4 regions of the Micromonospora sp. NPDC005087 genome follow, and region 1 is predicted to be linked to each of the others. Evidence: riboswitches for the same ligand, from Rfam matches in the RefSeq annotation. Region 1 holds a riboswitch; each other region holds the start of a gene.

Region 1 (7,457 bases):
CGACCTGGCGGTCGGCCTCGGCGGGGTGCCGGAAGTGGCCGGCCGGGTTGAGGGTGTACTCGTTGCGCCGCCCGACCCGGGTGCGGCGCAGGTAGCCGCCGGCCTCCAGGTCGGCGACGATCGCCTGCGCGGCCCGCTCGGTCACGCCGACCTCGGCCGCCACGTCGCGCAGCCGGGCGGTGGGGTCGCGGCCGATGGCCAGCAGAACGTGCCCGTGGTTGGTGAGGAACGTCCAGTTCCGGCCGCCGGTGTCGCCAGCCGCCGTCGCCGAGCTCGCCATCGTGGGTCCGCCTCTCCGGTGCTTCGTGCCCCCTGGAGCGTCGCCGGAGCGGCGCTCCGAGGGGCAACGTATGAAATCTATATCACGTATAACTTGACGCATCTTGTGGTGCGTGTGACCGTGGAACCCGGACCAGCGCCCGCCGCCGCCCCGCTGATGAGTCGGTTGAGCAGGTCAACGCGTGGAAAGAGGTGCGGGGATGAGCCGTCCCGGTACACCCGGCCAGCAGCCGGGTTCGCAGCGTACTGCCGACCCGACGCCGGCACTCACCGAGCCGGCCCAGGCGTACGCCGAGCTGATCGCCGGGAACCGGCGCTTCGTCCGCGGCGCACCCCGCCACCCCAACCAGGATGCCGGACACCGGGCCGCGGTGGCCGACGGGCAGCACCCCTTCGCGGTGATCGTCGGCTGCTCCGACTCACGGTTGGCCGCCGAGATCATCTTCGATCGTGGGCTGGGCGACCTGTTCGTGGTCCGTACCGCCGGGCACACCACCGGCCCGGAGGTGCTGGGCAGCGTGGAGTACGCGGTGACCGTGCTCGGCACCCCGCTGGTGGTGGTGCTCGGCCACGACTCGTGCGGTGCGGTGCAGGCCGCCCGTGAGTCGGCAGCCACCGGCAACCCGCCCCAGGGGCACCTGGGCGCGGTGGTCGACGCCGTGCTGCCCAGCCTGCGTCGGGCCGAGGCGGAGGGGGTGGACGACATCGGCCGCATCGTCGACATCCACATCGCACAGACCGTCGAGGCGCTGCTCGGGCAGTCGCCCGTGCTGGCCACCGAGGTGGAGCGGGGGCGGTGCGCGGTGGTAGGGGTGTCGTACCGGCTGGCCGCCGGAGTGGTGCGTCCGGTGGCCGCCGTGCCGGCCACGACGCTCGACGGACCGATCGACGCCAGCACGCCGGTCGGTCCGGCCGCGCCCGCCGCCTGAACGCGTCGAGGGCCGCTCCGCGTCACGCGGAACGGCCCTCGACGGAGAGCGTGGGTCAGAGCAGCGACATGTGTACGTGGTCGGTGTGGTTCGACGGCCCGCTGTACGACTTCCAGCCGGTCGCCGGGAACCAGATCTGCCGGTTCCAGATCACGTAGTAGATGCCGAGCCGGTCGGCGTTGCGGATGAGGAACGCGGCGACGTTGTTGCCGTACGTCCGGGTGTCCTCGTTGTGCCACGGGCTGAAGCCGCTCTTCTGCAGAGACCAGTCGCAGGCGCGGCCCTTCGGGTGCTCCCACGGCCCCCCGGATCGGTAGCAGCCGACGAACCGGTTGAATCCGGCCCGCTTGACCTCCTTGTACGCGTGCAGCGTGCGCGGGGTGACGCAGCCGGACGTGGTCGGGTCGTTCTGGCTGCACGACTCGGACTTCCAGTCGCCGTCGGCGGTCCGGCCCGGGCCGAGCCGGGCGACCGGTGAGGTGGCCGACACCAGCCCGCCGGTGAAGCCCTTCCCACCGACCAGGGCGAGGGCCTTGTCCGCTTCGCGCTTCTCCTTGGCCATCAGGGCGGTCTGCTTCTGCTGCTCGCGGACCTCCGCGTCGAGGGCCAGCTTGGCCTGCTCAGCGCGGGTCTTCACCGCGTTGACCTCGGCGAGCTTCTTCTCGTTGACCATGTTCATCTCATCGAGTGCGGCGGCACGTTGGACGAACGAGTCCGGGGCTTCGCTCTCCAGCAGCATCGCCAGCGGGCCGATCCGGCCGGTGCGGTACGACTGGGCGGCGATCTGCCCGACCTGCGGCGCCAGTGCGTTCAGGTCGGCCTTGGCCCGGTCGACATCCAGCGCCAGCTGCAGCTGCTTCTTCTTCGACGTGTTCAGTTTGGACTTGGCCGCGGAGAATTTGCGGTTGGTCTGCTCGATCACGTCGTTGAGCAGCTGGGGCTCGCCGTCCTCCTCGTGCCCGGACGGTGTGGGGGTCGTCGGGGCGGCCTGCGCCGGGAGGGGCCCGGCGAGCACGGTCAGTGCGGCGATCACGGCCACCACGGGTGTCAACCAGCGGCGTAGGGGTGCCGTCACAATGTTCCCTTCCGTCGACCGCCGACCGGGTTAGCTGACGGGTTCGGGGCGGAAGTGGCCCCTACCGCTGTCGCGGATTCACCCCACGTACCTGGGTTCCCGGCTCGCCGGTTGGCGATTGGGCGGTGGCACCGCAGGCGCCGCTTCGCGCCTTCATCGGTAACCGGCAGTGAGGTTACCCGAGAGCCCACCGGCTGAGCTACGCCCTGATACCGACTAAAAGCGTCATTTCGCCATGGCGCTGAGTGACCAGTGATGCGGTTCTCAGGGCGGACGCCCGACGTGGTCACGTTGAGGAGTGTCACCATGCCGTATCCGTGCTCCTGTTCGGCTCTGGCCACCGGTCGGTGGCGGTGGATGAGGGTGTGGTCCGCGTCGGGTCGGGCGACGTGAGGTCGGGCCGATCCGTGCGCGGGGAGCTCAGCGCCGCCAGTGCCTCGGCGCGGTCGGGCTGGGGTCGCGGGGCGGGCGCTTCGGCGGCGGGCGCGGTGGTCTGCCGGCCGGCTGCGGTCACCATCGCGGCCAGCCCGGTGGTCAGCGGTACGGCGGCGATCAGCCCGAGCGTGGCGACCCCGCTGCGGACGATCTCCTGCGCGAGGAACTCGCTGGTCAGGATCTGCCCGATCGGTCGCGAGTCAGCGGTGAGCAGGAGCAGCAGCGGCAACGAGGCGCCCGCGTACGCCAGCACGATGGTGTTGACGGTGGAGGCGATGTGCGCCCGGCCGACCCGGGTCGCCGCCCGGTAGAGCTGCAACCGGGTCAGCCCGGGGTTGGCGTTGGCCAGCTCGGTCACGGTGGCCGCCTGGGTGACGGTCACGTCGTCGAGCACCCCGAGCGAGCCGATGATGATCCCGGCGAGCAGCAGGCCGTGCAGGTCCACGTCGGCCTGGAACATCGACAGGGTGGTGGCGTCCTCGCTGCCGAAGCCGGTGAGGTGCGTGGCGCCGCTGACGATGGTGGCCAGTACGCCGGTGAGGACCAGGCTGCCCAGGGTGCCGAGCACCGCGACCGAGGTCTGCGCGCTGACCCCGTGCGTCAGGTAGAGCACCACGAACATGATCAGCGCGGCACCGACCACCGCTACCAGCAGCGGCGACCGGCCGGCGCCGATTCCGGGCAGCACGAAGGTGAGCAGGATGGCGAAGCTGGCGGCCAACCCGGCCAGAGCGGCCAGGCCCCGCCACCGGCCGAACGCGACGATCGCGGCGGCGAAGATCACCGCCAGCCACAGCAGCGGCGCGCCGCGCTGGTGTTCGGCGATGTTCCAACTGCTGGCGGTCGGATCGGTCGGGTCGGTCAGCTCCACCAGGATGACCTCGTCGTCGACCTCGACCCGGGGCGCGCCGGGTCCGGCGGGCACGGGTGTCTGGATCCGCTGGCCGGAGGCCGGCCCGTCGTTCACCCGGACGTCCACCGTGCCGCACGGCCCGTCCCCGACGCTCGGTGTGCCCTCGGGGTTCGGCGCCGCCGCTGGGCACGGCTCGGTCACCACCCGGGTCACCGTGCCGTGGTAGCGCGGCACGTTCGCACCGCCGTCGGTCCGCGGTGACCCGTCGCGAGGCCAGAGCACGACCGCGGCGAGCACGGTCGCGACGAAGAGGGGCACCACCGTCGCGACGAGGATCCGTCGCACCCGGGGTGGGGCGGACGGAGCGGAGCGGGTGTGGTCGGAACCCAATGCGAGACTCCCAACGATCCGGTGCGGGGTACGTGCCGACGGGCCGGTCGGTTCACCGCCGCCGCGGGAAAGCGGCGACGAGCGCGCCGGATCGCTGGACGGCGACCTCGTGACCACGCAGGGTGAAAGCTCGGCCCGGTCGGCGGGAGGTGACGCCACAACGTGGCGGCACCTCTGCCCAACTGCGTAGCGGGATCCGGAGGGCCATCGTCGGAATGCTAACCAGCCCGACCCGGGGACGCAGGTCGTGCCGGAGTGTCGGGTGGTCGAACCGCTCGCGTGGCGGGTTCCGGACCGGCATGTTGGAGTCATGCCCGCTCCGTCGCCGCCCGACCCCGATCGTCCCGCCGTCGACGAGCGCCACGCCGGGCCCGGTGGCCACCAGCGACACGCCGACGGCGGGCCACATCAGCACGACAAGCACGCCGGGCACGATCCGGCGATGTTCCGCCGCCGGTTCTGGGTCTGCCTCGTGCTCACCGTGCCGGTGGTGTTGACCAGCCACCTGGTGCTGGACCGGCTCGGCCTCGGGCTGGACGTCCCGGGCCGGTCCTGGGTCGGGCCCGTGCTCGGCTCGGTGGTGTTCTGGTGGGGCGGCTGGCCGTTCCTGGTCGGCGCGGTCCGCGAGGTCCGCGATCGGGCGCCGGGCATGATGCTGCTGGTCGCGATGGCCATCACCGTCGCCTACACCGCGTCACTGGCCACCAGCGTGGGCGCCTTCGACCTGGATTTCTGGTGGGAGCTTGCCGCGCTGGTCACCATCATGCTGCTCGGGCACTGGCAGGAGATGAAGGCCATCGGTCAGGCCAGGGGCGCGCTCGCGGCACTGGCCGCGCTGCTGCCCGACGATGCCGAGCGGGTGGCGGCGGACGGGCGGGTCGAGCCGGTGCCGGTGACCGAGCTGCGGGTCGGCGAGGTGGTGCTGGTCCGGCCGGGTGGGCGGGTTCCGGCGGACGGGCGGATCGTCGACGGCGGCGCCGAGCTGGACGAGTCGATGATCACCGGAGAGTCGCGTCCGGTCGCCCGGTCGGCAGGGGACCGGGTGGTGGCCGGCACCGTCGCCACCGACTCGGCGATCCGGGTCCGCGTCGAGGCGCTGGGTGAGCAGACCGCGCTCGCCGGCATCCAGCGGATGGTCGCGCAGGCGCAGCGCTCCGGCGGGCGGGCCCAGCTGCTGGCGGACCGGTTCGCGGCCGCGTTGTTCTACCTGGCCACCGGCACCGCCGTGCTGACCGTGCTGGTCTGGACCGCGCTGGGCCGGCCCGACGAGGCGGTGGTCCGCGCGGTCACCGTCCTCGTGATCGCCTGCCCGCACGCGCTCGGGCTGGCCATTCCGTTGGTCGTCGCGCTCTCCACCGCACTGGCCGCGCGGTCCGGGATCCTGGTCAAGGACCGGTTGGCGCTGGAGCGGATGCGGACCGTCGACGCGGTGCTGTTCGACAAGACCGGCACCCTGACCCGGGGCGAGCACGTGGTCACCGACCTGGCGACGGCACCCGGCGTCGCGCGGGACGAGGTGCTGCGGATCGCGGCCGGCGTGGAGTCCGACAGCGAGCATCCGCTGGCTCGGGCGATCGTGGCGGCGGCCGGGAGCGTCGGACCGGCCCCGGCCGTCGGGTTCCGGTCGCTGCCGGGGCGCGGGGTGCAGGCCACCGTCGACGGTACGCAGTACGCGGTGGGCGGTCCGGCGCTGCTGCGGCAGCTGGGCCTGTCGCTCCCGGCCGAGCTGGAGGCGGCGATCGGCCACTGGTCGGCGCGGGGCGCCGCGGTGCTGTACCTGGTACGGCCGCCGGACGCCGTGCTCGGCGCGTTCGCGCTGACCGACGAGGTACGTCCGGAGGCCCGGGAGGCCATCGTCGAGCTGCGCGCCGCGGGCGTCCGCGCCATCGCCATGATCACCGGTGACGCCCGTCCGGTGGCCGAGGCGGTCGCCGCCGACCTGGGTTTCCGGCGGGGTGTCGACGAGGTCTTCGCCGAGGTGCTGCCGGCGGAGAAGGACGGCCGGGTGGCCGAGCTTCAGCGGCGGGGGTTGACCGTGGCGATGGTCGGCGACGGGGTGAACGACGCGCCGGCGCTGGCGCGGGCGGACGTCGGCATCGCGATCGGCGCGGGCACCGATGTGGCGATCGAGTCCGCCGGGGTGGTGCTGGCCTCGTCGGACCCGCGCGGGGTCGGTGCCGTGGTCCGGCTCTCGCGGGCGTCGTACCGGAAGATGCGGCAGAACCTGGCCTGGGCGGCGGGCTACAACGTGGTGGCGCTGCCGCTGGCGGCCGGGGTGCTGGCGTGGGCCGGGGTGGCGTTGAGCCCGGCGCTGGCCGCGGTGCTGATGTCCGCGTCCACCATCGTGGTGGCGCTCAACGCCCAGTTGCTGCGTGGGGTACGCCTCGACCCGGAGACCGAGTGACGGCCCGGTCCGGTCGGACCGGGCGAGCGTCACCCGGTCTCAGCCGCGCTTCATCAGCCGGCCGACCGCCGCCATCATCTCGGTGGCCATCTCGTCGGCCCGGCCCTCGGCGGCGCCCTCGTGCATGCAGTGCCGCGCGTGCCCGTCGAGCAGCCCCAGCGCCACCTTGTCCAGCGCGGCCTGGATCGCGGAGATTTGGGTGAGCACGTCGATGCAGTAGCGGTCGTCGTCGACCATCTTCTCGATGCCCCGGACCTGCCCCTCGACACGGCGGAGCCGCGCGAGCAGTTGATCCTTGCTGGCGGTGTATCCGCGGATCGGAGTGGGTGCGGTCATGGCGACCAGGGTAGCCTACCCCCGGGGGGTATGGTACTGTCCCTTTCTGTCGGGGATACCCCCACCGGGTACCGGTACAACACAAGGACAGACGTCCGCCTTCGATTTACCCCTGGGGGGTATAGGCTCGGAGGTGGCGGAGGGAGACGGTTCGATGGTCAACACGACGTACCAGGTGCAGGGCATGACCTGTGGGCACTGCGTCAGCTCGGTCAGCGCCGAGGTCGGCGCCATCGCGGGTGTGCGCGAGGTTCAGGTCGACCTGGCCACCGGCCGGGTCACCGTCAGCAGTGACCAGCCGCTGGACGTGGAAGTCGTCCGGACCGCCGTCGACGAGGCCGGCTACGACCTCGTCGACGCCTGATCGAGAGGCCCGGCATGAATACGGTGACCAGACTGGGCGGATTCGCCCTCGGCCTCGCGGCGGTCTTCGGCGCGGCGTACGGGATCGGTCAGGTGGCCGGTCCCGCCGCCCCGGTCGCCGAGAACCGGCACGACGACGGGGCCGCCCACGAGCCGGGCCCGGCCGGCCACGGAGAGCACGATGAGGCGGCCGACCGGCTCCCCGGCGGCCTGCTCGTCGCCGACCGCGGCTACACCCTCGAACCGGTCGCCGCGCCGGCCGGCGAGTTCGCCTTTCGGATCGGCGGCCCGGACGGCCGACCGGTGACCCGGTTCGACGTGGCGCACGACAAGCGGATGCATCTCATCGTCGCTCGGCGGGACCTCTCCGGCTTCCGCCACGTGCATCCCGAC
Region 2 (7,457 bases), on a different contig from region 1:
CACCACCGGCACGCACGTAGAGCGGGCCGAGGACGTCGAGGCCGCGCTGAAGACCGCGTTCGAGGCCACCGGCCGGATCGACCACGTGGTGGTCACCGCCGGGATCCTGGAGAAGGGCGCCCTCGCCGAGATGGACGAGGAGACGATGGACCGGCTGCTCCAGGTCAACTTCGTCGGCCCGGTGACCATCGCCCGGCAGTCCCTGCCGTACCTCCAGCAGACCAAGGGCCAGCTGCTGCTCTACACCTCCAGCTCGTACACCCGGGGGCGGGCCCGCTACGCGCTCTACTCCGCCACCAAGGCCGCCCTGGTCAACCTCACCCAGGCACTGGCCGACGAGTGGGCCGACGTCGGCGTACGGGTCAACTGCATCAACCCCGAGCGGACCGCCACCCCGATGCGGACGCGGGCCTTCGGCGAGGAGCCGGAGCACACCCTGCTCGCCGCGGAGGCCGTCGCCCAGTCCTCGCTCGACGTGCTGATCTCCGACCTGACCGGCCAGGTGATCGACGTACGCCGGGCGCCCGGCGACGGTCCCTCCCCGACCGTGCCGGCCCAGTCCGGGTCGGGTCGGGTCGGTTCGCCGGCCGGTGCGGCCTCCGTGAGCTGACTGACGGCGACGGACCCGGGACGGCAGCGAACGGAGCGACATGCGTGGTGATCTGGTCCGAAAGCTGGCCGCCCGGTGCCTGAGCACCGGCCTGGCCGTGCTGGCCTTCGTCGCGGTGGCGCTGACCGGCGCCACCGGATGGGGGTTGGCGCTGGCCGTCGCCGCACTGGTCGCGGCGGCCGCCGAGCAGCGGATCCGACCCGGCGCTGACCTCGTCGCCGAGACGGCGCTGATCGGCGCCGCCGTCCTGGTCGGATACTCCCGGCGGCTGGACGACGGGCTCGACCCGGCGCTCGTCGCCACCGCGCTGGTCCTGCTGGGGCTGGTGCTGCTGGTGGGGCCGCTGCGGACCGCCGGCAACCTGGAGATCCGGGTGGCCAACCTGCCCGTGCGGGCCTGGACGCCGCTGATCGCCGACCAGCTCGGCACCGCCCTGCTCGGGCTGCTCGGCGCGGTGACTCTCGCCGCCGCGGTGGCACTGCCCGCCGCCGTGGCGCTGGTCGCCAGCCTGCTGGTGGGCGCCTGCGCCGGAGCGGTCGCACTGGACCTGGCCCGGCGTCGCTTCCGGCCAGCCGCCGGCGGTGGGGCGGTGGCCCGCGCGCTGCGCCGGCACCAGCCGGAGTTCCTGCTCTACTTCTCCGCACCGCCCGGCTCGGAGTACCAGGTCACCATGTGGCTGCCGTACCTGGAGCGGATCGGCCGGCCGTTCATGGTCGTGGTGCGCGAGCCCGATTTCCTGGGGCCGATCTCCGCCGCCACCAGCGCACCGGTGGTCTACTGCCCCACCCTCCGGGCGATGGACGAGGCGCTGGTTCCGAGCCTGCGAGCGGCGTTCTACGTCAACCACGGGGCGAAGAACAGCCACTGCATCCGGTTCACCCAACTCACCCACGTGCAGCTGCACCACGGCGACAGCGACAAGGCGCCGAGCGCCAACCCGGTGTCGGGGATCTTCGACCGGATCTTCGTGGCCGGCCCGGCGGCGATCGACCGGTACGCCCGCGCCGGGGTGCAGATCCCGGCGGAGAAGTTCGTGGTGGTGGGCCGCCCGCAGGTCGAGGCGATCGAGGTACGCCCGGAGCCGGTGCGCGGCCTGGCCCACCCGATCGTGCTCTACACCCCGACCTGGACGGGGCACCACGCCGACGCCGACTACTGTTCGCTGCCGGTCGCCGAGGAACTGCTGCGCCGGCTGCTCGAGCGCGGCGCGACGGTGATCCTGCGGGCTCACCCGTACACCGCGCAGAACCCGGCCTCGGCCCGGCAGCTCGGCCGGTTGACCGAGCTGCTGCTCGCCGACCGGGCCCGCACCGGGCGGCAGCACGTGGTCGGCGCGGCGGCCCGGGAGCTGAGCCTGACCGAATGCGTCAACCGGTCCGACGCGCTGGTCTCCGACGTGTCCGGGGTGATCTCGGACTACCTCTACTCCGGCAAGCCGTACGCCGTCACCGACATGGGCGACGAGCGCGAGCGGTTCGTGGAGAACTTCCCGCTGTCCGGGGCGGGCTACGTGCTGCGCCGGGACATGTCGAATGTGGACGAGGTGCTGACCGCTCTGCTGGACACCGATCCGGCGGCCGAGAAGCGCTGGGTCACCCGCCGTCGCTACCTGGGTGACTTCCCCGTCGAGTCGTACGCCGAGGCGTTCCTGACCGCCGCCCGCCGGGAGTTGGCGCCGGCGAAGACCCTCGCCGCCTCCGCACCGGTCTAGGGCCGCCGCCGGACGGCTCAGCGGTACGCGTCCAGCAGCGCCAGCACCGCCCCCGGGTTCTCCACGTGCGCGTTGTGCCCGAGCCCGGGCAGGGTGACGACCGGTACGCCGAACTCCTTGAGCTGCGCGTCGGTGACCATCGGGTCCTGCTCGCCGCGGGCCAGCACCACCGGCACGTCGGTCGCCGCCACCAGCGCGGCGAGGTCGGGATCGCCGACGTCGAACGCGGCCGGATCCATCGCGAGCCGCCACCGGCCGTCGACCTGGCGCAGCCCGGCGTCCACCACCGGGTGGTCCGGCGGGAGCAGACCGGCGAGCCCGGAGACGCGCAGGTAGCGACGGGCCGCCTCGCTGCGGCTGGCGAACCAGCTGATCGGGCGGGTCGCGAGTTCGGCGGCGCGGGTCAGCTCGTCGGGTGACCAGACGGCCTTGATGCCCAGCCCGACCACCGCGTCCACCGGCGATCCGGCGGCGCGGGCGGCCAGCGCCAGGCCGACCACCCCGCCCAGCGAGTGCCCGAGCACGACGATCCGGTCGTCGGGGGCGAGGCCGTGGGCGATCCGCTCGGCGAACCCGGCGAAGGAGTACGACGGCAGCGGCGCCGACCAGCCGTGACCGGCGAGGTCCGGTGCCAGCCACCGCCCCGGCCAGTGCTGCTCAAGCAGCGGCGCCCAGGGCAGCCAGACGTCGCCGGTCGCCCCCATCCCGTGCAGCAGCAGCAGGACCGGCCCGCGGCTGGTGTGACCACGCGATTCATCCACCACGGCCGCAGTCTCCCACGGTTCGCCGACGGGTACGAGAGTCCTCGTCGGCGGCACGACGGCGAACCACCTCGCGCGGTACGGCTTCACCGGCTGTCGACCACATGAAAAGACGCCGCGGGCGCCGGCCCCTTGTGGGGGACGGCGCCCGCGGCGGCTGCGCCCGGGTCAGGCGGAGTAACCCCGAGTGGCGATCCAGTTCGCCAGGTCGATCGTTGTGATCCAGTACGACGGATCGGCGGCGTTCGCCGAGTCGGCGATCCGCACGGTCCGGCCGTTGTCCTTGTAGCCCACCACGGCGATGTAGTGCCCGCCGCCGTAGGAGTGCCAGCCACCATCGGTGTCGGTGGCGTCGCCGGCGATGTTGGCCACCACGCCCCGGCCGGCGGTGATCGCCGCGACCACGTCGGCCTGGAGTCGGTCCATCTGGGCCGGGCTGGGCGCGCCGGCGAACATCCGGGTCCGGTACGGGGAGCCCTTCACCTCGGCGTTGAGCACCCGGGTGGTGTCCAGGGCCGAGTTGGTGCCCATCTCGGTGGTGCCCAGCTCGACGCCGAGCTTGTCCTGGGTGCGGTCGATCCCGGTGGCGCTGAGCGCGTTGCGGGTGGCCGCCGGGCCACAGTTGTAGTACGTGTTCTGCGCCTGGTAGTCGTAGTCGAGCACCTTGGTCGCGGGCGGCTTCGGCGCCGGCTTACGGGTCAGGTCCGGGTTGCCGGTGGCCTTGGCGGCGGGCGACGCGGCGCTGGCCGTCGGGGTGGCGGTGCTCGGCGAGGTGCTGGCCGAGGGGGCCGCTACGCGAGCCTCGCCGCGGGAGGCGACGGTGTCGCTGCGCATCTCGGCGACCGTGGTCGCGGTGTGCTGGCTGGCCGGGGCGTCGTCGGTGCCGGCGATCAGGGCGCCGGTGGTGGTCGCGAGCGCCAGGGCCGCGGCGGAGGCGGCGACGATCTGGTAGGGGCGCTCGGTGGCGAGACGACGGAGCTGACGCTTCAGGGTGTGCTTCACGGGGTCCTCCACGGATCGGGGGGAGAGCGGCACACCGGGCCGGACCGATATCCGGGCAGGCGCCAGCGCGCGGACCGTGGTCCGCGGGTGGTGAACCGCTCAGGGTTGTGCCCGGCGTGGCCGGGCGGGAGAGGCGGTGACCCGGAGGGTCAGCTCACCGGACGGATGAGCGGGGGCACCGCGGCGCCGTGGAGGCGGAGGAACAACCGAGGGGTGGAGAGGTGCTGCACGAGGATGGAACTCCTTCCGACACCGCCTACCGGGTTAGCTGACGGATTCGGGCGGGAAGATCGCCCTACCGCGGGCCGTGGCTCGCAGATTCACCCCGGACTAACTGATGGGTCCCCGGTTCGTTGATCACGATTGAGCGGGTCGGCGCGGCGTCGCCTCTTGCGATCGGTTACCGCACCGGACGGGACGACACTACTGGCCGGCTCAAGCCCTGCCAAGCCAGGTTCACCTGCGTAAACCTGAAATCGAGCGCCAATTTCTGCGCGTATTGCCACTGACGTGACTCGATGGGACAACCGGTTGCGGCGGCGCCTCCGGTCGACAACCGGACAGGCCGTCGACAATGCCGCCGCATTTGCGCGAACATTGCGCCCGACCGTTCCAGCTGCCCGATCCGGCGTCGGTGTGACCGGGCTCACGCTTCCGGTCGGGACATTTCCGGTCAGCCCACCCGCGCCGGGCGCCAGCGCGCCGCGGTCGCCGCACGGGCCGCCGCGGTCGGCGCCGGTCGGACCGGCATCCGGACCGGCCGCAACCGGGCCGCCGCTGCCCACGCCTCCTCGGCGAGCGTGCGGGCCGCCTCGGCGGCCAGTTCGGCATCGCGCCACGTGGATCGTTCGCGCTCGGCGGCGGCCCGGTGCTCGACCCACCTGCCGTCCCGGACAGCGCGGCTCAGCAGCACCTCCTGCTCGACCGGGTGTCGCCGGGGATCCCAGCCGTTGCGGTGTGCGAAAACGTCGGTGAGCTGACGCATCGACAGGTCGCCGCGCCAGTGCGCCGCCATCGCCGCGCGGTGCAGGTAGCGCTCCCGGGCGGCGTACTCCGTCGGGGAGCGCGGCGTGCGGGGGGTGGGCAGCGAACCGGCGCCGGCGAAGCGGCGCGCGGCGCGGTCCGCCTCCTCGTACCCGGCCCAGGCCCGCTCGGCCGCCTCCTGCGCGGCCAGCCAGTCGGCGCGACGTCGGCGGGCGGTCTGCGCCGCGCCGGCGGCGGCGACGGCCACCTCCTCGGCGTACCGGCGCAGGTCCGCCGCCTCGACGGCGGCCAGTTCCCGGGCCGTGGGCGCCGGGGACTCCTCGTCGGTCGGCCGGTCCCGCTCGGGGCGGGCGATCAGCACGGTGAGCACGGTCAGGGCCAACAGGAGCAGTGCCGACCAGATGGCGGCGGCCTGCGGAACCTCGGTCAGGAACCGGTAGAGGACGGTCTCCATGAACGGCACCTCGGGGGGAAGATCGCTGCGGTGGGGAGCCGCACGGCCGACCCGGGCCGGGATTCACCGTGGCGGGCCACGGGCCGACGGGCGGGGTGTGCGGAGGTACGTGATTCGACAGGCGCGGTGGCGGGACGTCGTCCCGGTGGCTCAGAGCCTCGGCGGGGCCCGGGACGCCCGGGTGGCCGGATCGGCGGTGCGCGGCGATCGCTGCGGACCGGTCCCGATCGCGGAGGCGCCGGCCTCCGCCGGCACGGCGGCCTCGACGGCGGGTGCCGCGGCGGGCGCGTCCGGCGAGATCGGCGGGGCGGTGTGGTCGACGGCGACCGGAGCCGCGAGGTCGGCGGCGCCCGTGGGGGCGACCCATCCGGACGACGGAGAGCCCGAGGACACCACCGAGGTGGGCAGCGGGACGGCCGAGGCGGGCGGGGCGGCCGACGCGGGTGACGCGCCCGAGCCGAGGGCCAGGGCGGCGACCACGGCGAGGCTGGTCAGCATCCGCGTCGCCCAGCGCGCCACCCACCACAGCGGACAGGTGAGCGCGACGGGAGGCACGCCCCCACGCTACCGCCGGTGCCGTCCGGGCGCATCGACGCCGGGCGTGTCGGATACCGCCGCGCCGCCGGATCTGACCAGCGCGGACGCTCGTCGTGGACGTCGAGCGGCGGGCCGCTCAGCGGTCGGCGCACGCCGATCGGCGCTCGGTGTCGGCTGTCCCGCTCCGCTGGCGCGGCAGGACGGGAGCCGACCCGGCGCCGGCGGTCCCGGTGCCGCCCGACCGGGCACCGTACCGGCGGCGGTCGGCACCCGTCACCTCGCCGATGGTGACGCCTGCGTATGTTCCGGCTGACGCGTGTCCTAATATTCCGGGACCGGAGGTGACGGCTCGCCCGCCTGTCCAGGCCTGGGCGGTGCTGTGCCCGGGCGCCAGCAGACGAGAGGTGGAGCCCCATGCACCAGCGGATTCTGATGCGGGCGAAGAAGGGCCCCTTCGACGTCTACTCCCCGGAGGAGACGTTTCAGGGCAACTGGATCGGCGAGAACAGCGGCAACCTGGTCTTCAGCCACGCCGCGCACAAGATCCTGCGTACCAGCACCGCCGAGATCACCTCGACCGGCTTCAAGGTCGACCTACGCGACGTCGACCGCATCAACGAGCAGTACGACGTCTACGTCATCCCGCTGGCCAACGCGTTCCGCCGCAGTTACGCGCACCGCATCGAGGCGATGACCAAGCTGGTCGAGCGGTTGAAGATCCCGGTGGTGGTGCTGGGGGTGGGCGTACAGACGAATGTCGCGGGCGACCGGGAGTACCTGCGCCCGATCGACGGTGTGGTCAGCCGGTTCGTCCGCGCGGTGCTCGACCGCTCGCACAGCATCGGCGTACGCGGCGAGATCACCGAGGGCTACCTGCGCACGTTGGGCTTCTCGGCGGTCGACGTGATCGGCTGCCCGTCGATGTTCCTGCACGGCGACACCCTCGGGGTGGAGAAGGGCAAGGCGGCGCTGGAGCCGCACGACAAGGTCGCCCTGACCGTCTCGCCGTACGTGAAGTCCATGGGGAAGATCATCGCTTCGCACCAGCAGCGCTACCCCAACCTGCGCTACCTCCCGCAGGACCTGAAGACCCTGGGCACCCTGCTCTACGGCGACGCCCCGGAGGACCGGGGGAAGACCAGCACCATCCCGATCCACAGCTCGCACCCGCTGTTCACCGAGGACAAGGTGCGGATGTTCCTCGACCCGTGGACCTGGATGGACTACCTCGCCGGCTTCGACTTCGCCTTCGGCACCCGCATCCACGGCACCATCACCGCGCTGGTCGCCGGCACGCCCGGGTACCTGTTCGCGCACGACTCGCGCACCCTGGAACTGGCCCGCTACTTCGACATCCCGCACCGGGTGATGAAGGACGTGCCCGCCGACGTCGACGCC
Region 3 (7,457 bases), on a different contig from region 1:
GCGCTCGGTGCGCCGCGGCTGCAGGTGGTGACCAGCCTGGAGGCCAAGGGCATGGAGTACGACGGGGTGGTGCTGATCGCCCCGAGCGAGATCCGGGCGGATCCGGGCGCCGGGGTACGCACCCTCTACGTCGCGCTCTCCCGCGCTACCCAGCGCCTCACCACCATCGACCCGACGGGCTGACCTGCGGCGGCGCCCCTCGCGGGTCGGCGACCTGCCGTACACTTGCATACATAGCGATGTGAGCATACATTTGACCCGGTCCCGATCGACGGCGGAGGGTGGTCTCGTGGGCGCAGGTCATGACCACCACCACGGGTCGGTCACCAACGCCGCGCACCAGCACCGGGGGCGGCTCTGGACAGCGTTCGGGCTGCTCGCCGCCCTGATGGTGGTCGAGGCGGTGGCCGCGTTCCACACCGGCTCCCTGGCCCTGCTCTCCGACGCCGGCCACATGTTCACCGACGTGCTCGGCATCGGGATGGCGCTCGCCGCGATCACCGCCACCCGGCGGGCCACCGGCGACCCGCAACGCACCTTCGGGCTCTACCGACTCGAGGTGCTCGCCGCGCTGGCCAACGCGGTCCTGCTCTCCGGTGTCGCGGTCTACGTGGTGATCGAGGCGATCCGCCGGTTCGGCGACCCGCACGAGGTGCTGGCCGGTCCGATGCTCGCGGTGGCCGTGCTCGGCCTGCTCGCCAACGTGGCCGCCTTCGGCCTGCTCCGCGCGGGCGCCCGGGAGAGCATCAACCTTCAGGGCGCCTACCTGGAGGTGCTCGGCGACCTGCTCGGCTCGCTCGGCGTGATCGGCGCGGCGCTGCTCATCCAGGTCACCGACTGGTGGTGGGCCGACCCATTGGTCGCGGTCGCCATCGGCGTGTTCATCCTGCCGCGCACCTGGCGGCTGGGACGGGCCGCGGTCCGCATCCTGGTGCAGGCCGCCCCGGAGCACCTCCAGGTCACGGCCGTGCACGACCGGCTGGCCGCGGTGCCCGGCGTGGTCGAGGTGCACGACCTGCACGTCTGGACGCTCACCTCGGGCATGGAGGTGGCCTCCGCGCACCTGACCATGGCGCCCGGCGCGGATGTCGGAGTGGTGCTCACCGCGGCACGCACCGCCCTGCACGAGGACTTCCGGATCGAGCACGCGACGTTGCAGATCGAACCCGGCGCGGCCCCCGGGGCGTGCGGTTCGGTCGAATGGTAGTGCGTTTCAGGAGTTTTACTCGGCTTGGCCGGAATTTTCCGTGACGACGCACGCACCGTCCGTCACATCGGCTGCACTGGTCCCATCGGCACCGGTAGGCTCGGTCCCGGCCTCCACCCGGCGGCGCCCTCCCGGCGCCGGTGGCGGTCGCCGCCTAATCGCCCGAACGGGGCGAACCGGGGAACCATGTTCCTGGGGTGCATCCGCGTCCGCGGTAGGGATCTTCCGTCCCGAACCCGTCAGCTAACCCGGTCGGCGGCTGACGGAAGGACATGCGTAGTGGTACCAGCACGACCACCCGCCGCCCGACTGGCGGCCCTGATCGTCGCGATGTTCGCCCTCAGCGTCGCGATCCCGGCCGGCGCCGCCTCGGCCGCTCCCCCGACCGGCCAGCGGGCCGCCGCGGCACCCGACGGAGACGAAGAGGGCGGCACCCCGGCGCTGCGGGCCCAACTGGAGGCGGCCAGCAAGGGATACCTGGACGCGAAACGCGCCCTGGACACCTCCGTGCGGCGGCAGCAGCAGCTCGCCACCCAGCTGAAGACCACCGAGATCGAACTCACGGCGCGCAGCGGCAAGGTCGACGAGATCGCCGGACTGGCCTACCGCACCGGCCGGCTCGGCACGGTGTCGGCGCTGCTCAGCAGCAGCACCCCCGAGGGCTTCATGGACCGGGCCGTCACGCTGGACGCGGTCGCCGCCAACGAGGACCGGGCGCTGCGCGACCTCACCGCCACCAGGGACGAGGTCAATCGCACCCGCATCGCCCTGGACGGCGAGATCCGTGAGCAGCGCAAGCAGGTCACGGTCATGGCCAAGCGCAAGGAGCAGGCCGAACGGGCGCTGACCGTGGCCACCACGAAGGCCCGTACGACCGCCGACGGCGGCTCGAACCGGGGCACCTCCACCGCCAACGCCACGGCCGCGCCGCGCAACTCCGACGGCTCCTGGCCGTCGGAGTCGTGCAGCGTCAACGACCCCACCCCGGCCTCCGGCTGCATCACCCCGCGCACCCTGCACGCGCTCAACCAGGCCAAGGCGGCCGGCTTCACCCGGTACGTCTCCTGCCACCGCAACGGCGGCTCCGGCGAGCACCCGAAGGGCCGGGCGTGCGACTTCGCCGCGCAGAAGGGCGGCTTCGGCGGCGACGCCACCGGCGGTGACAAGACGTACGGCAACAACCTGGCCGCGTACTTCATCCGCAACGCCGACCGGCTCGCCGTGCTGTACGTGATCTGGTACAGGCAGATCTGGCTGCCCAGCAGCGGGTGGAAGTCGTACAGCGGGGCGGGCGGCGACCCGTCCAGCGACCACACCAACCACGTGCACCTGTCGGTGTACTGACCCGCCGGCCGGCGCCCCGCCTCGCGGGGCGCCGGACCCCGGGTACGTCAGCGGACGTACCCGGGATGTCGCCGACGGTCGGACGCCCGGACCGGGCCCGGCGGGCAGCATCCTGGTATGCGTCGGATCCCGCCCACCGCCCGCAAGGCGCTGCTCACCCTGCACCTGGTCACCTCGCTCGGCTGGCTCGGCGCCGACCTGACGCTGCTCACGCTCGGCGTCGCGGCACAACGCGGCGCCGACCCGGCCGTCGTCTACCCGGTCGCCGCGCTGGTCGGCACCGTGCTGTTCGCGCCGTTGAGCGTGCTGGTCTGGCTGGTCGGCGTGGCCAGCGCGCTGCTCACCCCGTGGGGCCTGCTGCGCTACCGATGGGTGGTGGTCAAACTCGTGCTCACCACGGTGATGGTCGGGCTGGTGCTGTTCCTGCTCACCCCGAACCTGCGGCACGCCGGCGCGCTGGGCGCCGCCCTGCCCGCCCGGGACCGCGCCGACCTGGTGATCGCGCCGGCCGTGTCGACCAGCCTCATGATCATTGCGACGGTGCTGTCCACGTACAAGCCGTGGGGTCGACGGCCGGCGGCGCGGCCCACCGTCGCGGGCCGGACCGGCCATGATCGCGCCGCAACCAGGATCTAGTGGCCTCCTCTCGGCGGCAGGCCACTACATCCAGGATCGAGCACGATCTTCGCGGGCGGCCGAGCGCGGGGCGGGCGATCAGGTGGCGGGCGGGGTCTCGCCGGGGCGGTCCAGGGCCGCGCCCAGCCGGGTGGCCAGGGCCAGGTGGGCCGCCCGGGCCTGGCGGAACGCGTACCCGAACAGCGGGGCCGGCGCGGTCAGCGTGATCTCGACGTCGACCCGGACCAGGCCGTCCGGCTCGCCACGCAGCCGGGTGTGGTTGCGCACCGTCGTGGCCGGCCACTGGCGGGCCACCGTCACAATCTCGTCGTCCTCGCTGATCAGCACGTCCGCCTGGTAGCTGGTCCGGAAGCGGAGCGGGCCGGCCACCAGTCGGTCGCTGATCGCGTAGCTGGCCCGGGCGCCGGGCCGGGGCGGCAGCCGGCGGACCCGGACGATCAGCGGGTGCAGCTCACCCTGCCGGGTCAGATCGCTCAGCAGGGCCGCCGCCTCCCGCGGCTCGCACCGGGCCTGGACGGTGTAGCTGAAGGTATCGCTCCTGAGCACACCGTCTCCCGCCATCGTTGGTCGCACGATCGTCCCGTACCCCGGTCGGGCTGGCAACGCCCGGACGGACACGGACCGTTGCCTCGGCACGCACACCCCGTTCCCACTACGGTCGGCTGGTGGGGAACCACCGGCCGTGACGGGCGACGGAGGGCGTGAGCATGAACGGGTACGACCGGTGAGCGGGCACGTGATGGTCTTCGCGCCCACGCCGCAGCTGACGGTGACCGTCGACCAGCCGAACGACCAGCCCGAGCTGCACCTGCACCCGGGCGGGCAGGGCGTCTGGCAGGCCCGCATGGTGATGTCGCTCGGGGTCGACGTGGTGCTCTGCACCGCCCTCGGCGGCGAGATCGGCCAGGTGCTGGAGCCGCTGCTCGTCAGCGAGGGAGTGGACCTCAAGGTGGTGGTCCGCGACTCCGGCAGCGGCGGGTACGTGCACGACCGCCGGGACGGGTCCCGGCGGGAGATCGCCGATGTGCCCGGGCAGCCCCTGAGCCGGCACGAGCTCGACGAGTTGTACAACCTGGCCCTCGGCGAGGGGCTGCGGGCGTCGGTGAGCGTGCTCAGTGGACCCAACGAGCCGTGGCTCGTCCCGGCCGACCTGTACCGGCGTTTCGCCGCCGACCTCGGCGCCAACGGCGGCCGGGTGGTGGTCGACCTCTCCGGCGATCACCTCGGCGCGGTGCTGGACAGCGGGGTGTACTTCCTGAAGGTGAGCCACGAGGAACTGATCCGCGACGGCCGCGCCCGCAACGGGGAGAGCGCGGAGCTCACCCGGGCGATATACGAGCTGCACGCCGCCGGCGCCGAGACGGTGGTGGTGAGCCGGGCCGACGAACCGGCGCTCGCGCTCATCGACGGTGAGCTGTTCGAGGTGGAGATGCCCCGGTTGCAGGCGGCCGACCCGCGCGGCGCGGGCGACTCGATGACCGCCGGGGTGGCCGCCGTGGTGGCCGGCGGTGGAGACATCCGGACCGCCATCCGGACCGGCGCCGCCGCCGGGGCGCTCAACGTGACCCGGCACGGGCTGGGCACCGGGCGGTTGGACTCGATCACCGGTCTGGTGGAGCGGGTCCGGTTGGTCCCGGCGGACAGCCGACAACAGGAGCGGACCACCCCCGACGAACTGGCCGACCGGGCGGTCGAACGATGACGCTCCGCGTGCTCGTCACCAACGACGACGGGATCGCCGCGCCGGGGATTCAGGCGTTGGCCTGGGCGGCGGCGCAGCGGGGCCTGGATGTGGTTGTCGCCGCGCCGCTGGAGGAGGCGAGCGGTACCAGCGCCGCCATGAGCGCCCTGGAGCAGGACGGGCGGGTGGTGGTGCACGACCACCCGCTGCCGGAGTTGGCGGGCGTGCCGGCGTACGGGGTCGGCGGCTCGCCCGGCTTCATCACGCTGATCGCGCTGCACGGCGCTTTCGGCCCGCCGCCGTCGGTGGTGCTCTCCGGCATCAACCGGGGTGCCAATGCCGGCCGCGCCGTACTGCACTCCGGCACGGTCGGCGCCGCGTTCACCGCCGCCACGAACGGCTGCCGGGCGATCGCGGTCTCGCTGGACGTGCTCTCCGCGGGCGAGGCGACGGCCGCCAGCGGTGGCGCCGCGGTGCACGCCGCCGCCCGGGTACGCGACGCCGAGCGCAACTGGAGCACCGCCGCGCGGGTCGCCCTGGATCTGCTCCCCCGGCTGACCGCCGCGCCGATCGAGAGCGTGCTCAACGTCAACGCCCCGGACCTGCCGCACGGGCGACTGCGCGGGGTGCGCCGGGGCACGCTGGCCAGCTTCGGTCAGGTGCAGATGACGGTGGCCGAATCCGGGCACGGCTTCGTGCGTACGTCGCTGGAGGAGCCGGGCCAGGCCGCGCAGCCCGGCACGGACGTGGCGTTGCTGGCCGCGGGGTACGCGTCCGTGACGGCCATCCGGGCGGTCACCGAGGTGGCCGACGTCGACCTGACCGGCCTGGACGAACAGCCCTGACCGGCGTGGGCCGGGTGTCGGCGCTCAGGCGCCGGGAAGCACCTCGGGGGTGGCGGTGCCGGCGAAGTACGGCTCGGGGGCGCCGAAGAGGCCGAGCAGGCCGGTCACCCAGAGCTGCCGGTGCACGAACCGGCTCGGTTCGGTGACCACCAGCTTCACGCCGCTCACCTCGGCGGTCTGGAAACCGGCCACCATCGCGCTGATGCCGACCGAGTCGATGAAGGTGACCAGCCTCATGTTCAGCTCGATGCGCAGGGGGCGGCCCTTGGCCAGCACCTCCGCGATCGCCTCGCGCACCTCGTACGCTGTGTCGACGTCGATCTCGCCGCGCGGGGCGATCTCCACGACACCACCGGACAGAACCGACTTCACGATCGACAGGCTCACGCGAGCACCTCCACCCGCCCGTCCCCCGGGCGCCTCATCAGTACGCGGGCCGCGACCGACAGTATTCCTTTGACGGCCTCGGTCGCCACCCCTCGGGATGAGCAATATGCGGATCCGGGCACGGGCAAGTCGGCCATATCCGGATTTTTCACTTCCTGATTACTCAGTACTTTTCGTTATCTGACCACTCAACGATCGGTCGGAACCGACGCGTCGCCGGACCAGGGTAGCGGTCCCGGCCCGGCGCACCCGCCAACCGGCCCGCCATGCGTGCCAGCCCCGCGTGACACCGGCGTGTCGCACCTCGTCGATCGACCCTGACGAGCCCGGATGGTTGCCGACGCCACCTAGCATCGGCCGGGGAACCCACCGTGACGGAGAGGACCTTCAATGATCAAGAGACTGGCCGGGCTGGCCGGCGTCGGCGCCCTGCTCGCCCTCGTACTGGCCTGCGGCTTCGGTGGCGGAGGCGATGACGACGACGATGACGATGACGACTTCGCCCGGGGCGTCTCCGTGGTGGTGCTGCGCTGACTGTCCGGCGAGCCGGGTCGGCCGGGTTTGCGCCTGGCCGGCGCGGGGCACTGCGGGGTAGGCGAATCGTGACGCGCTGACAGACGCCGAAGTCCGAAGTGGCCGCAGGCTTCGGCACCCGAGGAGGTAACCACGATGTTCGGAACCAACCTGCTGGACCGCCGCGGCAAGCCGGAGCGGATCGCGGACCAGGCGTGGGAGCACCTGGTCTCCGCCGTCAGCTCCGCGGGAGACAGTGTCCGGGGCACCGCCCGCTCCGCCCGGCGCGACAGCGGCGACCTCGCCGACGGCGCGACCGACCTGGTCGGCTCCGCCGCCGACGAGGCGCGGCGCCGGGCCTCGCTGGCCTTCGACGCGCTCGCCGGCCGTCAGCCGGCACTCCCCTGGACGCTGCTGATCGGCGCCGCGCTGGTCGGCGCGGCGGTCGGCTGGGCCGTCGGCTCCGCTGCCCGGGCCGCCGGCAGCCGGGACGACCGCGCGGTGGACGACGTCGAGTTCGTCGACGTCGACCGCCCCAACTCCCCCATCGGCCTGAACGACTGACCCACCCGCGGCCGTACGCGGGCCCCGCTCGACCCCACGGTCCAGCGGGGCCCCTGCCTTTCTCCCTCTCCACCACCACCGCCCGCCCCGCCCGGCGCGCTGTCCGCGTGAGAGAGCTTTGGAAGCGCTCACACCATCGATCCTCGTGCACGCGTCCGCCACCGGACGGGACGGACGGGCCCCTCGCCTCACCCCGGCGGGGCGAGGACGGCTCACCCCGGACGGCGGCAGGATCGGACCCCGGCGGACTTCGGCCGCGGCCGTCACCCGGTCCGCCGCC
Region 4 (7,457 bases), on a different contig from region 1:
TCTCGCGGGCCGACGCCCGCCCCGGTGACCTGGTCTTCTTCTTCAGCGACCTGCACCATGTCGGCCTGTATCTGGGCAACGACAAGATGGTGCACGCGCCACGCGCCGGCAAACCGGTGCAGGTGGCCAGCATCAACAACATGCCGGTCGCCGGGTTCCGCAGACCCGGCTGATCCAGCAGCCACGACGAGGGCCCCCGGTCGGACGACCGGGGGCCCTCGTGCCGTTCAACACGGTTCAGTGCGGTGCGTCCACCGGAGACGGCAGGAGCTGCACGTCGGCGAGGTCGACGTACATGATCCGGTGACCGAACTGGATCTGCGCGTACCGGTTCTGGCCGCGGATGACCGTCCAGTCGCCCGGCGAGGAGCCGTCGAACGTGGTGGCCCGGTAGTACTCGCCCGGCAGCACCGCGCCGACGGCGTACCGCTGGCCGGCCGCCAGGGTGTACTGCAGCGGCGAGATCGGCTGGTATGGCACCCCGGCCGGGTAGGCGGCCTCCTCGGGGTACGCCCGCCCGTACACGGGGATGGTGGCCCGTCCGGGCTTCGGGGTGGCCACCACGCCGACGGTCCAGGTGGCGGTCGGCGCCGACGCCGGGTTGTGGAACCACGCCTTCTGTCCGAGATACCAGATCGCCGTCCAGTCGCCCTGCCGACCGGCGAGGGCGTACGTCTGGCCGGCGGAGGCCCGGGTGCCGTGGTCCGACACCTCCATCGTGTTCGGGGTGCCGTCGGGGCGCAGTGCGATGTCGTTGACCAGCGGCGCGTCCGCGGACGGCGCACTGCGCAGCACCACCGACGATGAGCCGCGCGGCGCGCACGGCACACCGGCGGTGACGCAGCCGGTGAACGCCGGCTGGTTGGTGGCGTAGTCGGGGCCGATCCGGACCAGCCCGGAGGCCGGGATGCCGGTGTCCAGCCGCGGCGCGTGCAGCAGCGTGAAGTAGTGCGTCCAGTCCCAGTACGGGCCCGGGTCCCAGTGCATCCCGCGCACGGTGGAGGCGACGGTGCCGGGCACGTTGTCGTGGCCGATGATGTGCTGGCGGTCCAGCGGGATCCCCAGCTGCAGGGCGAGGTGCCGGACCAGCTTGGCGGAGGTCCGGTACATCGCCTCGGTGTACCAGGTGCCCTGCGCGGCGAAGCCCTCGTGTTCCAGCCCGATCGACTTGGCGTTGACGTACCAGTTGCCGGCGTGCCAGCCGACGTCCTTGGTCTTCACGTGCTGGGCGATGTGCCCGTCCACCGAGCGCAGCGAGTAGTGCCAGCTCACGTAGGTGGGGTCCTGGACGAGTTGCAGCGTGGTCGCCCAGCTCGCCTCGGTGTCGTGGATGACGATGTACTCGATCTTCTGCCGGCCGGGTCGGTCGGAGAGGTCGTGGTTGCCGTAGTTCCCGGCGCCGAACGCCTCGTAGGGCGCCGGGATCCACTCGCAGGAGATGGTGCGGGGGCACTCCAGCCCGTCGGGGCGGGCGAGCCGGCGCAGTCCCAGCCGGTCCAGCCAGGAGCGCTGCGGTTGGATTGCCCGGGCCGGCAGCGTGATCCGCTGGCCGTCGTCGGTCACCCGGGACTCGCCGGCGCCGATGGTGGTGAACACCTCGTCGGCGAAGGCCGCCGCGGCGTCCGCGCTGTCCGCGCCGGCGTAGCGGGCCACCGCGCCGTACCAGGCTGCCGGGTCGGTGCCGGCCCCCACCGGTGCGCCCAGTTCCCGCTGGTACGCGGCCAGCAGTGCCGCGCCGCCTCAGATGTTGACGCTCGGGTCGGTGCGCAGCGACTCGGGGGCGGCGCCGGTCAGTGCGGCGGCGGCGTCCATGGTCTGCAACGCTGCGGCGGGCGGCGCGGGATCCTCGGCGGGTCGGGGCGCCATCTCCCGTGCGGGGCGGGAGTCGTCGCCGCGCGGGTCCTCGGTGCCGGCGTCGTGGTGGCTGCGCCCCGGTAGGGCGGCCACGTGCCGGGCGTCGGTCAGGTGCATCGGGCCGTAGCCGCCGCTGGTACTCGGCGTGCCGGCGTTGCTGTCCCAACGTGACTCCAGATAGGAGACGCCGAGCAGCACGTCGGCCGGTACGCCGTACTCGGTCGCCGCGGCGGCGTACTGCTGCTGGCGGTCGGCGGTGGGTGCGGCCACGGCTGGGCCGGCGGGTAGGGGAACCGCGGTCGCGGCGGCGACCACGGCGGCGGCGAGCAGCGCGCGCCGGCCGGTGGACAGGGTTGGACCGTGCATCGAACCCCCTAGATCTGAAGGGCGAAGTGAGGTCACCTTCGCCCCGCCCGGGGCTCCCGTCAATACCTTTCGACCTACCGAGGTTCGTGGAAGGAAACCTTCGTTCCCGGCCGTCGTCGCCGGCAATCGGTACGGAGTGTCACGGCCCCACCGGTTGCGGATCGGTAACGGTCGTCTCTACTCTGGTCATTCGTCGGGCCGACAGCAGCTCCGCCCACCCGGGCGGTAACGGACCGACACCGCCGAGTCGCTTCCGAGCGAGCCGGGGACCCAGGTTTCTGGGGTGAATCCGCAGCCACTGCGGTAGGGCGTCCACCTTCCCGCCCGAACCCGTCAGCTAACCCGGTAGGCGGTCGGGAAGAAGGAGTACGGAACCCGGTGGCTCACCATGCCCCGCGGCCGTCGTCCGAGCGGTCGGCGTCAGCCGGCCCGACGTCGATCGTGCCGCGCTCACGCTGGTCCCGCTTCACCACCGCCCTCGCCGCCCTGGTCGGCGTTGCCGTCGTCCTGACGGGCAGCGCCACGGCGGCCCACGCCGACCCCTCCGTCGCCGAGATCGAGCGCCAGATCGACGCCGACTGGAACAAGCTCGAACCGATCATCGAACGGCACAACGCCACCCGGGCCGACCTGGCCGCGAAGCGCAAGCAGGCCAACGCGCTGGCCGCCCGGATCGCCCCGCTGGAGCGCCAGGTCGACGCTGCGATGGACAAGGTCAGCTCCCTGGCTGTGCGCGCGTACAAGGGCGAGAACGTCTCCACCGTCAACGCCGTGCTGGGCAGCCGGTCACCGAGCGACGTGGTCGGGCAGCTCGAGATGCTCGACCGGTTTGCGCACAACCAGCAGCAGGACGTGCGGCAGGTGGCCGACCTGCGTGACCAACTGGCCGCGCAGAAGGCGCCACTGGACGAGATGGTGGCCCAGCTGACCCGGACCGAGGCCCAGCTGGCGGCCAAGAAGAAGCAGATCAACGACGAGATCGACCGCCTGCAGAAGCTGCGCCTGAAGGTTTACGGCAACGGTGGCGGCGGTCCGCTGCGTCCGGCGCCCTGCCCGGCCAGCTACCCCGGCGGCGGTGCCGGTGTGGCCGTCAAGTTCGCCTGCGCCCAGATCGGCAAGCCCTACGTGTGGGGTGCCGAGGGTCCGAACTCGTACGACTGCTCCGGGTTGATGCTGGCCGCCTGGGCCAAGGCCGGTGTGTCGCTGCCGCACAACGCCGCCCAGCAGAGCCGGGTGACCAAGGACGTCAGCCGGGCCAACCTACGCGCCGGTGATCTGGTCTTCTACTACAGCGACATCCACCACGTCGGGATGTACGTGGGTAATGGCTGGGTCGTGCACGCCTCGCAGGCCGGTCAGCCGATCAAGATGAAGAAGGTCGACGACGGCCCGATCCACAGCTACGGCCGCCCAGGCTGAGATGTAAGCAGGGGCCCCTTCTTAACGCCTCCGGTATAGGAGGGGCCCCTTACTAACACGGCGGGCGCATTGCCCGACGAGTGGCTTCAGCGGGTCGGCCAGGTGCGCCAGTGCTGCCAGGCGCGGCTCGGGGTCGGCCCGCGCTGCCCCTGGTAACGCGAGCCGTACACCACCGAGCCGTACGGGTGCTCGGCCGGCGAGGAGAGCCGGAAGATGCAGAGCTGCCCGATCTTCATGCCCGGCCAGAGGGTGATCGGCAGGTTCGCCACGTTGGACAGCTCCAGCGTCACGTGCCCCGAGAAGCCCGGGTCGATGAAGCCGGCGGTGGAGTGCGTGAGCAGACCGAGCCGGCCCAGGCTCGACTTGCCCTCCAGCCGGCCGGCGAGCTGGTCGCCCAGTGAGATGACCTCGAGCGTCGAGGCCAGCACGAACTCGCCCGGGTGCAGCACGAACGGCTCGCCGTCAGGCACCTCGACGACCGAGGTGAGGTCGTCCTGCTGCATTGCCGGGTCGATGTGGGTGTAGAGATGGTTGTTGAAGACCCGGAACAGCCGGTCGAGTCGTACGTCGATGCTGGACGGTTGGACCAGGGTGGGCTCGAACGGCTCCAGGCCCAGCGTGCCGGCCTTGATCTCGGAGACCAGGTCGCGGTCGGAGAGCAGCATCGGACCACCATAGCGGCGTTTGCCGCAGTGACAGGATTCGGTGCCGGTGACCAGCGCGTCGAGGTCGCTGATCGTACATTTGTTCGATAGAATGTCCACATGGCTTCCTGGTCCGAATTCGCCGCCGACGAGCCCCGACTCGCCGACGGGATCCGCGTTCTCCTTCAGCAGTACGGGCCGGGCTTCGGCTATCTGGCCACGGTCCGCGCCGACGGCGGGCCCCGGGTCCACCCGGTCTCCCCGGTCATCACCGACGAGGGTCTGTTCTGCTTCGTCATCGACTCTCCGAAGCGCCGTGACCTCGAACGGGACGGCCGTTACGCGCTGCACTCGTTCCCGCCGGAGGAGAGCGACGACGAGGCGTACGTGGCGGGGCACGCCTGGCCGGTGACCGATCCGGCTCGGGTGGCGCGGCTGGCGCAGAGCGCCCGGGCCGAGCCGCAGGTCGACTGGCGGCTGTTCGAGTTCACCGTCGACGTGGCGATGCTGACCCGCCGCGACCAGCACGGCATGGGCATCACGGGTGGCGCGCAGGGCCGGCCGGCGGTCCAGGTCTGGCTCGATCCGCACGCCCCGCCTGCGGCGGCCGGCCCGGCCCCCGTACCGCAGACCCGCCCGGTCCGCCGCAACCGTGACGTCCAACGCTCGGCCGCCTGACCGGGGCCGGGGTCCTGGGGAAAGACGCCGGTGCCGGCTCCGTCGTGACGGAGCCGGCACCGGTGGTACGCGGGAAAGCTACGCGGCGCGGTACGCGTTCCACACGGTCAGCATGCGGCTGGCCTGGCCCGGCGTGAACTGGTACATGCACGAGTCGTAGGTGTAGTCCATGAAGTTGGTGATCGGGTCCAGCCCGGCCGCCGAGCAGGTGTTCCGCCCGGTCGGGCACTCGTACGCCGGCGACGCCTCGGCCGGGGTGTCGCTGACGCTGTCACCCGAGCCACCGCAGCCGCCCTGGAAGGTGTGGTAGAGGTTCAGCCAGTGGCCCACCTCGTGGGTGCCGGTGTCGCCCTGGTTGTAGTTGGTGGCCGTTCCGCCCGGCAGTGACTCGTTCAACGCGACCACGCCGTCCATGCTGCTCAGGTTCCGCTGCGGGAAGGTCGCCCAGCCCAGCAGGTCGTTGCTCAACTCGCCCAGGTAGATGTTGAGCGTGTTCTTGCCGCCCACCCGCAGCGAGGACTTCATCGACCGCTCCGCCGACGAGCCCTGCACGATCGGGTACCAGGACGGATTCGTCACCCGGTTGATCTTGTCGAGGCGGAAGGCGAAGGCGGTGACGGCACCGCCGGTCGCACCGGAGTACGCCTGGTTGAGCACGTTGATCTGGGCGGTGATCAGCGAGTCCGGGATGTTGCCACCCGCACGCGTGCTGTTCTCCTGGATCACGTGCACCACCACCGGGATGGTGACGGTGGCCAGTGCCGTGGCACCGGCACCGACCCGGAAGTTGGCGCGTTCGCGCAGCGCCGCCGCCAGGTCGGCGTCCCGCTCGCGTACCTGCTTCGCGGTCAGCTCGTTCGGGTCGTGCTTCGCCGCCGCGCCGGGCTTCATCCGGGCGTTGGCGTGGCTGCCGGTCGGCTCCACGCAGGCGCCACCGGGGGCTGCGGAGAACGCCGAAGCAGCCGGAACGACGCCCACCGCGGCGGTGCTGAGCAGCAGCGCGAGAGTCGTCGAAGCGACACCGGCGGCACGCCGGGTCAGCAGGTTGGGACGAAGTCCCATGGGCCACCTCTTTTTGGCGACGTGGCAGGGGGTGTGTCACGCCGTGGCTGGCAAGGTGTGGCAGACGTTACAACTCATCGATGCATTTGAGAATGGCCATATCTTGTCATAAGGAAACTACTTTCCGTGCACGGTGGCTCAGGGGGGCAATGGTGGTTCTCCGCGGTGGGGCGGGTGGTCGGCCGTCACGTGGGGGCGGGGTACCTGGGTGCACTGGCTGGGTGACTCAGGTACAGTGGTGCCGCTCGCGGGTGTAGTTCAATGGCAGAACATCAGCTTCCCAAGCTGACAGTGCGGGTTCGATTCCCGTCACCCGCTCCACGATCAAGGCCCTGGCCAGGACACAAGTCCCAGCCAGGGCCTTCGATATTCCAAGGTCAGCGACCGTGCTACGACCGGCCGGTACGGCCCGATGGCCTGACGGCGGGCCGGGCCTGCGGCTAGCGCAGATGCCGGGCGAAGAACCCGGCCGCGTCCTCTCCTGCGAACTGCGGGACACCGGTGTGTCCGCCCATGTTGGCGTGCAGCGTTTTCTCCTTGGAGCCGAAGGCGTCGAACAGGTCCAGGGCCGCCTGCCGGTCGTTCCCTTCGTCATCCCACTGCAGTAGGACATGCAGCGGAATGGTGACCTGTCGGGCCTCCTCGAACATGGTGCGAGGCACGAAACTCCCGGCGAAGAAGCCGGCGGCCACGATGCGCGGCTCGACCACCGCGAGCCGGATGCCGACGGAGATCACTCCCCCCGAGTACCCGACCGGGCCGCCGATCTCGGGCAGCGACAGGAGGGCATCCAGGGCGGCCTGCGATTCCGGGACCGCCTTGTTGACGAGCGGGAGGATGAGGGCGTCGATGATCTCGTCGCTGACCGGCTCGCCGGCCTCCAGCGCCCGGCGCAGGTCGGCGCGGGCCTGCTCGACGGCGGCCCAACGGGGCCGGTCACCACTGCCGGGGAGCTCGATGGTGGCCGCGGCGAAGCCCTCCGCCGCAGAGTGCCGGGCCCGAGCCACCAGACGGGGGTACATCTTGCGCAGTCCGAGCGGGGGGTGGCCGAGCAGGATCAGCGGGACCGGTGCGGATGCGGATCCGGGCGTCCACAGGATGCCGGGGATCTCGCCGAGGGTGAATTCGCGTTCGAGGACGCCGTCGTCGAGGCGCTGCTCGGAAGTGAATCGCATGGTCGTGCCTTTCGGGAGTGCTCGTGAACGGCGCTCCCGGACGACCTATCGCCCGACCGTGACCCCGGAGGGGAGCACCCATGTCGATACGTTCACGGGTACCACCTCCTCGATCTCTCGCACGGCCTCCGGAAAAGTAGCAGTGTCGCCGCGGTCCGCCAACCGGTTTTGCGGGGGCTCGCGGGGCGCCGCGCTGCGGTCAGCGTCCTCTGACGCAGAACTCGTTGCCGTCGGGATCGGCCAGTAGGACGGCGCCGTC

The links. A riboswitch is a leader RNA that binds a small molecule or an ion and turns the genes downstream of it on or off. The one in region 1 is predicted to bind cyclic di-AMP.
Region 2: another riboswitch for cyclic di-AMP. It lies ahead of ACFYPS_RS24675 (C39 family peptidase); the one in region 1 lies ahead of ACFYPS_RS05610 (coiled-coil domain-containing protein).
Region 3: another riboswitch for cyclic di-AMP. It lies ahead of ACFYPS_RS09195 (coiled-coil domain-containing protein); the one in region 1 lies ahead of ACFYPS_RS05610 (coiled-coil domain-containing protein).
Region 4: another riboswitch for cyclic di-AMP. It lies ahead of ACFYPS_RS14640 (NlpC/P60 family protein); the one in region 1 lies ahead of ACFYPS_RS05610 (coiled-coil domain-containing protein).

The regions. Positions count from the first base shown of each region.
Region 1 is NZ_JBIALB010000002.1:137,047-144,503, forward strand. Features, by position in the region: gene ACFYPS_RS05600 (helix-turn-helix domain-containing protein) at 1-280, opposite strand, end outside; gene ACFYPS_RS05605 (carbonic anhydrase) at 480-1,208, shown strand; gene ACFYPS_RS05610 (coiled-coil domain-containing protein) at 1,264-2,283, opposite strand; cyclic di-AMP (ydaO/yuaA leader) riboswitch at 2,288-2,418, opposite strand; gene ACFYPS_RS05615 (YibE/F family protein) at 2,585-3,961, opposite strand; gene ACFYPS_RS05620 (heavy metal translocating P-type ATPase) at 4,272-6,365, shown strand; gene ACFYPS_RS05625 (metal-sensitive transcriptional regulator) at 6,405-6,701, opposite strand; gene ACFYPS_RS05630 (heavy-metal-associated domain-containing protein) at 6,856-7,065, shown strand; partial or broken gene ACFYPS_RS05635 (hypothetical protein) at 7,080-7,457, shown strand, end outside.
Region 2 is NZ_JBIALB010000011.1:202,034-209,490, reverse strand. Features, by position in the region: gene ACFYPS_RS24690 (bifunctional cytidylyltransferase/SDR family oxidoreductase) at 1-610, shown strand, start outside; gene ACFYPS_RS24685 (CDP-glycerol glycerophosphotransferase family protein) at 651-2,321, shown strand; gene ACFYPS_RS24680 (alpha/beta hydrolase) at 2,339-3,085, opposite strand; gene ACFYPS_RS24675 (C39 family peptidase) at 3,251-4,096, opposite strand; cyclic di-AMP (ydaO/yuaA leader) riboswitch at 4,323-4,464, opposite strand; gene ACFYPS_RS24670 (hypothetical protein) at 4,758-5,522, opposite strand; gene ACFYPS_RS24665 (hypothetical protein) at 5,673-6,077, opposite strand; gene ACFYPS_RS24660 (polysaccharide pyruvyl transferase family protein) at 6,474-7,457, shown strand, end outside.
Region 3 is NZ_JBIALB010000003.1:205,895-213,351, reverse strand. Features, by position in the region: gene ACFYPS_RS09205 (AAA family ATPase) at 1-183, shown strand, start outside; gene ACFYPS_RS09200 (cation diffusion facilitator family transporter) at 290-1,207, shown strand; cyclic di-AMP (ydaO/yuaA leader) riboswitch at 1,349-1,481, shown strand; gene ACFYPS_RS09195 (coiled-coil domain-containing protein) at 1,487-2,551, shown strand; gene ACFYPS_RS09190 (hypothetical protein) at 2,669-3,187, shown strand; gene ACFYPS_RS09185 (SRPBCC family protein) at 3,266-3,733, opposite strand; gene ACFYPS_RS09180 (PfkB family carbohydrate kinase) at 3,912-4,889, shown strand; gene surE (5'/3'-nucleotidase SurE) at 4,886-5,713, shown strand; gene ACFYPS_RS09170 (STAS domain-containing protein) at 5,738-6,100, opposite strand; gene ACFYPS_RS09165 (hypothetical protein) at 6,491-6,634, shown strand; gene ACFYPS_RS09160 (hypothetical protein) at 6,770-7,177, shown strand.
Region 4 is NZ_JBIALB010000005.1:164,976-172,432, reverse strand. Features, by position in the region: gene ACFYPS_RS14655 (NlpC/P60 family protein) at 1-173, shown strand, start outside; gene ACFYPS_RS14650 (N-acetylmuramoyl-L-alanine amidase) at 238-1,692, opposite strand; gene ACFYPS_RS14645 (hypothetical protein) at 1,741-2,220, opposite strand; cyclic di-AMP (ydaO/yuaA leader) riboswitch at 2,451-2,586, shown strand; gene ACFYPS_RS14640 (NlpC/P60 family protein) at 2,599-3,639, shown strand; gene dcd (dCTP deaminase) at 3,726-4,304, opposite strand; gene ACFYPS_RS14630 (pyridoxamine 5'-phosphate oxidase family protein) at 4,404-4,961, shown strand; gene ACFYPS_RS14625 (zinc metalloprotease) at 5,040-6,023, opposite strand; tRNA gene ACFYPS_RS14620 (tRNA-Gly) at 6,271-6,344, shown strand; gene ACFYPS_RS14615 (alpha/beta hydrolase) at 6,464-7,198, opposite strand; gene ACFYPS_RS14610 (VOC family protein) at 7,398-7,457, opposite strand, start outside.